2 regions of the Streptomyces sp. NPDC048604 genome follow, and region 2 is predicted to be linked to the other one. Evidence: predicted binding sites of a transcription regulator. Region 2 holds the regulator's gene; the other holds the start of a gene.
The links. Region 2 encodes HrcA, which represses chaperone genes, less so after heat shock. Its sites were predicted from a motif close to TTNGCACTCNGNNNNNCNGAGTGCNAA; they were not measured.
Positions count from the first base shown of each region.

Region 1: the regulator HrcA is predicted to act here: its motif matches at 2,130-2,156, upstream of groL (chaperonin GroEL).

Region 1 is NZ_JBICVX010000003.1:445,000-448,406, forward strand. It holds gene ACGFMM_RS08650 (hypothetical protein) at 1-289, shown strand, start outside; gene groL (chaperonin GroEL) at 378-2,000, opposite strand; gene ACGFMM_RS08660 (cold-shock protein) at 2,310-2,513, opposite strand; gene ACGFMM_RS08665 (MoaD/ThiS family protein) at 2,940-3,215, opposite strand; gene thrC (threonine synthase) at 3,228-3,407, opposite strand, start outside.
Region 2 is NZ_JBICVX010000001.1:613,452-616,858, reverse strand. It holds gene ACGFMM_RS03005 (MBL fold metallo-hydrolase) at 1-548, opposite strand, end outside; gene hrcA (heat-inducible transcriptional repressor HrcA) at 708-1,724, shown strand; gene dnaJ (molecular chaperone DnaJ) at 1,725-2,864, shown strand; gene ACGFMM_RS02990 (nitronate monooxygenase) at 2,973-3,407, shown strand, end outside.

The DNA.
Region 1 (3,407 bases), on a different contig from region 2:
GCCCGAGCCGGTGCGCAAGGGCGCGGCGGTGACGGTGACCGGTGGGCTCCAGCAGTACAAGAACGGCGCCTGGACGCTGTTCGCCGGGCAGCCGGTGGGCCTGTGGTTCCAGGCGAAGGGGACGAGCACGTACAAGCTGGTCGCCTCCGGCAAGTCGGCGGCCAACGGCGGCGTCTCGCTGAGGACGACGGCGACGGTCGACGGCACGTACCTGATCCGCTACCTGGGCACGAGCACCGGCACGCACTTCAACTCGTCCGCGGTCGGCGACTTCGTCGACGTCCTCTGACGGTCCGTGCAACGCCCGAGGGCGGTACCCCCTGCTGGGGGTACCGCCCTCGTTCGCGTCCTGCGAGAACTGCCGATCCGTCGAGGGATCAGAAGTCCATGTCACCGCCCGGCATGCCGCCCGGAGCGGCCGCGGCGGCCTTCTCCGGCTTGTCGGCGATGACGGCCTCGGTGGTGAGGAACAGCGCGGCGATGGAGGCCGCGTTCTGCAGCGCGGAGCGCGTGACCTTCGCCGGGTCGATGATGCCCTCGGCGATCATGTCGACGTACTCGCCGGTGGCGGCGTTCAGGCCGTGGCCGACGGGCAGGTTGCGCACCTTCTCCACGATGACGCCGCCCTCGAGGCCGGCGTTCACGGAGATCTGCTTCAGCGGGGCCTCGAGCGCCAGCTTGACGGCGGCGGCGCCGGTGGCCTCGTCACCCTCCAGCTCCAGCTTCTCGAAGACCTCGGAAGCCTGCAGCAGGGCCACGCCGCCGCCGGCGACGATGCCCTCCTCGACGGCCGCCTTCGCGTTGCGAACGGCGTCCTCGATGCGGTGCTTGCGCTCCTTGAGCTCGACCTCGGTCGCGGCGCCGGCCTTGATGACGGCCACGCCGCCGGCCAGCTTCGCGAGGCGCTCCTGGAGCTTCTCGCGGTCGTAGTCCGAGTCCGAGTTCTCGATCTCGGCGCGGATCTGGTTCACGCGGCCGGCGACCTGGTCGCTGTCGCCGGCACCGTCGACGATGGTGGTCTCGTCCTTGGTGATGACGACCTTGCGGGCGCGGCCCAGCAGGTCCACGCCGGCGTTCTCGAGCTTGAGGCCGACCTCCTCGGAGATGACCGTGCCGCCGGTGAGGATGGCGATGTCGTTCAGCATGGCCTTGCGGCGGTCGCCGAAGCCCGGGGCCTTGACGGCGACGGACTTGAAGGTGCCGCGGATCTTGTTGACGACCAGGGTCGACAGGGCCTCGCCCTCGACGTCCTCGGCGATGATCAGCAGCGGCTTGCCGGACTGCATGACCTTCTCGAGCAGCGGAAGGAGGTCCTTCACGTTGCCGATCTTGGAGTTGGCGATGAGGATGTACGGGTCCTCGAGCGAGGCCTCCATACGCTCCATGTCGGTGGCGAAGTACGCCGAGATGTAGCCCTTGTCGAAGCGCATGCCCTCGGTGAGCTCGAGCTCCAGACCGAAGGTCTGGGACTCCTCGACCGTGATGACGCCTTCCTTGCCGACCTTGTCCATGGCCTCGGCGATGAGCTCGCCGATCTGGGTGTCGGCGGCGGAGATGGAGGCGGTGGAGGCGATCTGCTCCTTGGTCTCGACCTCCTTGGCCTGGTCGAGCAGCGCACCGGAGACGGCCTCGACGGCCTTCTCGATGCCGCGCTTGAGGGCCATCGGGTTGGCGCCGGCCGCCACGTTGCGCAGGCCCTCGCGGACCAGCGCCTGGGCGAGAACGGTCGCGGTGGTCGTACCGTCGCCGGCGACGTCGTCCGTCTTCTTGGCGACTTCCTTGACCAGCTCGGCGCCGATCTTCTCGTACGGGTCCTCGAGCTCGATCTCCTTGGCGATGGACACACCATCGTTGGTGATCGTGGGGGCGCCCCACTTCTTCTCGAGGACGACGTTGCGACCCTTGGGGCCGAGGGTGACCTTGACGGCGTCAGCGAGCTGGTTCATGCCGCGCTCGAGACCGCGCCGGGCCTCCTCGTCGAACGCGATGATCTTGGCCATGTGAAGTGGTCCTCCCGGACATGGGGTGGATAACGCTCCAGGACCGCGCCGACGCCCGCGACGGACGGTCTGCGCGCCGTGCGGTTCCTTGCCCCGCCCGGCCTGCGGACCTCGTCTGCCCGATCCTCGTAAGCACTCTCACTGGGAGAGTGCTAACGCCAATGATTAGCACTCGACCCAGGCGAGTGCAAGCGCCTCTCGGGGATCGGGCCGGTCGTCGCCACCCGCTGTACGCACGCACGAGGGGCCCGCATCCTGGTGGATGCGGGCCCCTCGAACGAAGTGCGTCGGTGGCCGATCGCGCCGCGGTCAGACGGCGAGCTTGACCATGTCGGCCTGCGGGCCCTTCTGGCCCTGCGAGATCTCGAACTCGACCCGCTGCCCCTCTTCGAGGGTGCGGTAGCCGTCCATCTGAATCGCGCTGTAGTGGACGAAAACATCCGCACCACCGTCGACCGCGATGAAGCCGTAGCCCTTCTCCGCGTTGAACCACTTGACGGTGCCCTGAGCCATGCCTAACTCCCCTATTACTGGCCCTTGCGCGGGACCGCACTTCGCGGACCCGGGTCAGACCCTGCGCCGGAACGCGTCGACCGCGGCTGAATGTATCTGCCCAACTGCCCTCTGCAACAGGTCAATCGGACGAGAAATCTGAGCGAACGAGAAAGGAGAATTGCGGAGATTTCCTTGATTTCCTGGGCAAGTCGGGCCCGGGAAAAGGCGCAAAAAGTACACATCGCGCGAGCACATTGGCTGCTTCTTGTCGCATGCGGGCGCATTCTCATATGCGGTCGGCATGAGCAGCGGAGGGGACTTCCCCAACTCTACCGCGCTCAACCATGCAGAATTGCCCCCTCCGTTTCTTGACGGAGGGGGCAATTGGGATACCGCGGGTAACGCGTGGAGCGCGTCAGCAGCCTCCGGCACTGTGCTCGATGGTCAGCCTCCGGCGACGGCCGGGATGATCGAGACGCCCGCGCCGTCCGGCGTGACCGTCTCCAGGCCCTGCTCGAAGCGGACGTCGTCGTCGTTGACGTACACGTTGACGAAACGGCGCAGCTTGCCCTGGTCGTCGAGGACGCGGGCGGCGATGCCGGTGTGGTTCTTCTCCAGGTCCGCGATGACCTCGGCGAGGGTCGTGCCCTCGGCCGGGACCTCGGACTGCCCGCCCGTGTAGGTGCGCAGGATGGTGGGGATGCGGACGTTGACGCTCATGCGTACTCCCTTTCAGTGGGCCAGGCCGGCGTCGCGGAACGCGTCCAGGCTCGGGCGGATGACGGCGGTCGCCTGAGAGGTCTCGGCCACCGCGTCGAGGGTCTTGAGGCCGTCGCCGGTGTTGAGGACCACCGTCGTCAGCGTGGGGTCGAGGACGCCGGCCTCTACGAGCTTCTTGGTCACGCCGACGGT
Region 2 (3,407 bases):
CCCGACTCCTCCACCAGGTCGCCGCAGAACACGACCTCCCGCGACCCCGGCACCAGCAGCACCAGGTCGTGGCCCGAGTGGCCGGGGCCCACGTTGGCCAGCAGGACCTGCCGGCCGCCCAGATCCAGCGTCCACTCGCCGGACACCACGTGCTGCGGCGCCACCAGGACGTCCGCCGCCTCCGCGGCCTCCGCCGCGCCCAGCCCCTGCGCCACCGCGTCCGCCCGCAGCGCCTCCCGCTCCCGGCCGCGCAGCAGCGTGTCCATGCCGACCGCCCCGTACACCTCGACCCCGGCGAACGCCGCCGTGCCGAGTACATGATCGAAGTGCGGGTGGCTGAGTGCGATGTGCGTCACTTTCCGCCCGGTCATCGCCTCCGCCTGGGAGCGCAGTTCCGCCCCCTCCCGCAGCGAGGCGCCCGTGTCGTACAGAAGTACCGCCCGATCGCCCAGTACGAGCCCCACGGTGGCGTCCCAGCCCGGCAGCCGCCGCCTTCCGACCCCGTCCGCGAGCCGCTCCCAGCCGTACTCTTCCCAACCGATGTCCATACGGTGACGCTAGCGGTCCGGCGTACCGCCTCCTTGCCAGGAGCGATGTCCGCCGCCGTACACTGGCCGGGGGATTCCTGGCACTCGAAGAGGGCGAGTGCCAAACACGGAGCAACCGGAACGACCCGATCACCGGAACGACAGCTGGAGGTGTGCGCCATGCTCAGCGAACGCAGACTCGAGGTGCTGCGCGCCATCGTCCAGGACTACGTCGGGACGGAGGAGCCGGTCGGCTCGAAGGCGCTCACCGAGCGGCACAACCTCGGCGTCTCCCCGGCCACCGTCCGCAACGACATGGCCGCGCTGGAGGAGGAGGGCTTCATCGCCCAGCCGCACACCAGCGCCGGACGCATCCCCACGGACAAGGGCTACCGCCTGTTCGTCGACAAGCTCGCGGCCGTCAAGCCGCTGTCGACGCCCGAGCGGCGCGCGATCCACAGCTTCCTCGACAGCGCGGTCGACCTCGACGACGTCGTGGCCCGCACGGTCCGGCTGCTCGCGCAGCTGACCCGGCAGGTCGCGATCGTGCAGTACCCGTCCCTGACCCGCTCGACGGTCCGGCACGTGGAACTGCTGTCGCTGTCGCCCGCCCGGCTGATGCTCGTGCTGATCACGGACACCGGCCGGGTCGAGCAGCGCATGATCGACTGCCCCGCGCCGTTCGGCGAGACCTCTCTCGCCGACCTGCGGGCCCGGCTGAACAGCCGGGTGGCCGGAAAGCGCTTCGCGGACGTCCCGCGCCTGGTGCAGGACCTCGGGGAGTCGTTCGAGGCGGAGGACCGCGGTACGGTCTCGGCCGTGCTCGCGACGCTCCTCGAAACCCTGGCGGAAGAGCACGAGGAACGGCTGATGATCGGCGGCACCGCCAATCTCACCCGCTTCGGGCACGACTTCCCGCTGGTGATCCGGCCGGTGCTGGAAGCTCTCGAGGAGCAGGTCGTGCTCCTCAAGCTGCTCGGCGAGGCCAACGACTCGGGCATGACCGTACGGATCGGGCACGAGAACGCCCATGAGGGCCTCACGTCCACATCCGTCGTCACGGTCGGCTACGGTTCGGGCGGCGAGGCCGTCGCAAAACTCGGCGTGGTCGGACCGACCCGCATGGACTACCCCGGAACGATGGGAGCGGTACGCGCAGTGGCACGTTACGTCGGACAGATCCTGGCGGAGTCGTAAGTGGCCACGGACTACTACGCCGTACTGGGCGTACGCCGCGACGCGTCGCAGGACGAGATCAAGAAGGCCTTCCGTCGCCTGGCGCGCGAGCTTCACCCGGATGTGAATCCGGACCCGAAGACGCAGGAGCGCTTCAAGGAGATCAACGCCGCCTACGAGGTCCTCTCCGACCCGCAGAAGAAGCAGGTCTACGACCTCGGCGGCGACCCGCTGTCCGCCTCGGGCGGCGCGGGCGGAGCCGGCGGCTTCGGTGCGGGCGGCTTCGGGAACTTCTCGGACATCATGGACGCGTTCTTCGGCACGGCCTCGCAGCGCGGGCCGCGGTCGAGGACCCGGCGCGGCCAGGACGCGATGATCCGGCTGGAGGTCGAGCTCAACGAGGCGGCCTTCGGCACCACCAAGGACATCCAGGTCGACACGGCCGTCGTCTGTACGACGTGTTCCGGCGAGGGCGCCGCGCCCGGCACCTCCGCGCAGACCTGTGACATGTGCCGCGGCCGCGGCGAGGTCTCGCAGGTCACCCGGTCGTTCCTCGGCCAGGTCATGACCTCCCGGCCCTGCCCGCAGTGCCAGGGCTTCGGCACGGTCGTCCCGACCCCCTGCCCGGAGTGCGCGGGCGACGGCCGGGTCCGGTCGCGTCGCACGCTCACGGTCAAGATCCCGGCCGGTGTCGACAACGGCACCCGGATCCAGCTCGCCGGCGAGGGCGAGGTCGGCCCCGGCGGCGGTCCGGCCGGCGACCTGTACGTGGAGATCCACGAGCTGCCGCACCCGACCTTCCAGCGGCGCGGGGACGACCTGCACTGCACGGTCACCATCCCGATGACGGCGGGCGCGCTCGGCACGAAGGTGCCGCTGGACACCCTCGACGGCCGCGAGGAGGTCGACATCCGCCCGGGCACGCAGTCCGGCCAGTCGATCCCGCTGCACGGCCGCGGCGTCACGCACCTGCGCGGCGGAGGCCGGGGCGACCTGATCGTCCACGTCGAGGTCCAGACCCCGACGAAGCTGGACCCGGAGCAGGAGCGCCTGCTGCGCGAACTGTCCAAGCTGCGCGGCGAGGAGCGGCCCACGGGGCAGTTCCAGCCGGGTCAGCAGGGGCTGTTCTCGCGGCTGAAGGACGCGTTCAACGGCCGGTAGGCGCATCTGCCGGGTCCGTTGAACGGCCCGTAGGTTTGCCGGTCCGTGTGTGACAGAGGAGGCGCCGCCTTGTGCGGCGCCTTCTGTGTGACATGACACGATGGCCGCATGTCCTCCGCGCTGAACGACCTCTGCCGATACCCCGTCGTGCAGGCCCCGATGGCGGGCGGCGGCTCCTGTCCGCAGCTGGCGGCGGCCGTGAGCGAGGCCGGGGGGCTGGGGTTCCTGGCCGCGGGGTACAAGACCGCCGGAAGCATGTACCAGGAGATCAAGCAGGTCCGCGGGCTCACCGGGCAGCCGTTCGGCGTCAACCTGTTCATGCCGCAGAACGGGCAGACCGCCGACCCCGCCGCCGTCGAGGTGTACCGGCACCAGCTCGCCGGTGAGGCCGACTGGTACGACACCCCGCTCGGCGACGCCGACAGCGGCCGCGACGACGCGTACGACGCCAAGCTGGCCGTCCTCGTCGACGACCCCGTCCCCGTCGTCTCGTTCACCTTCGGCTGCCCCACCCGTGACACCCTCGACGCCCTCGCGCGCGTC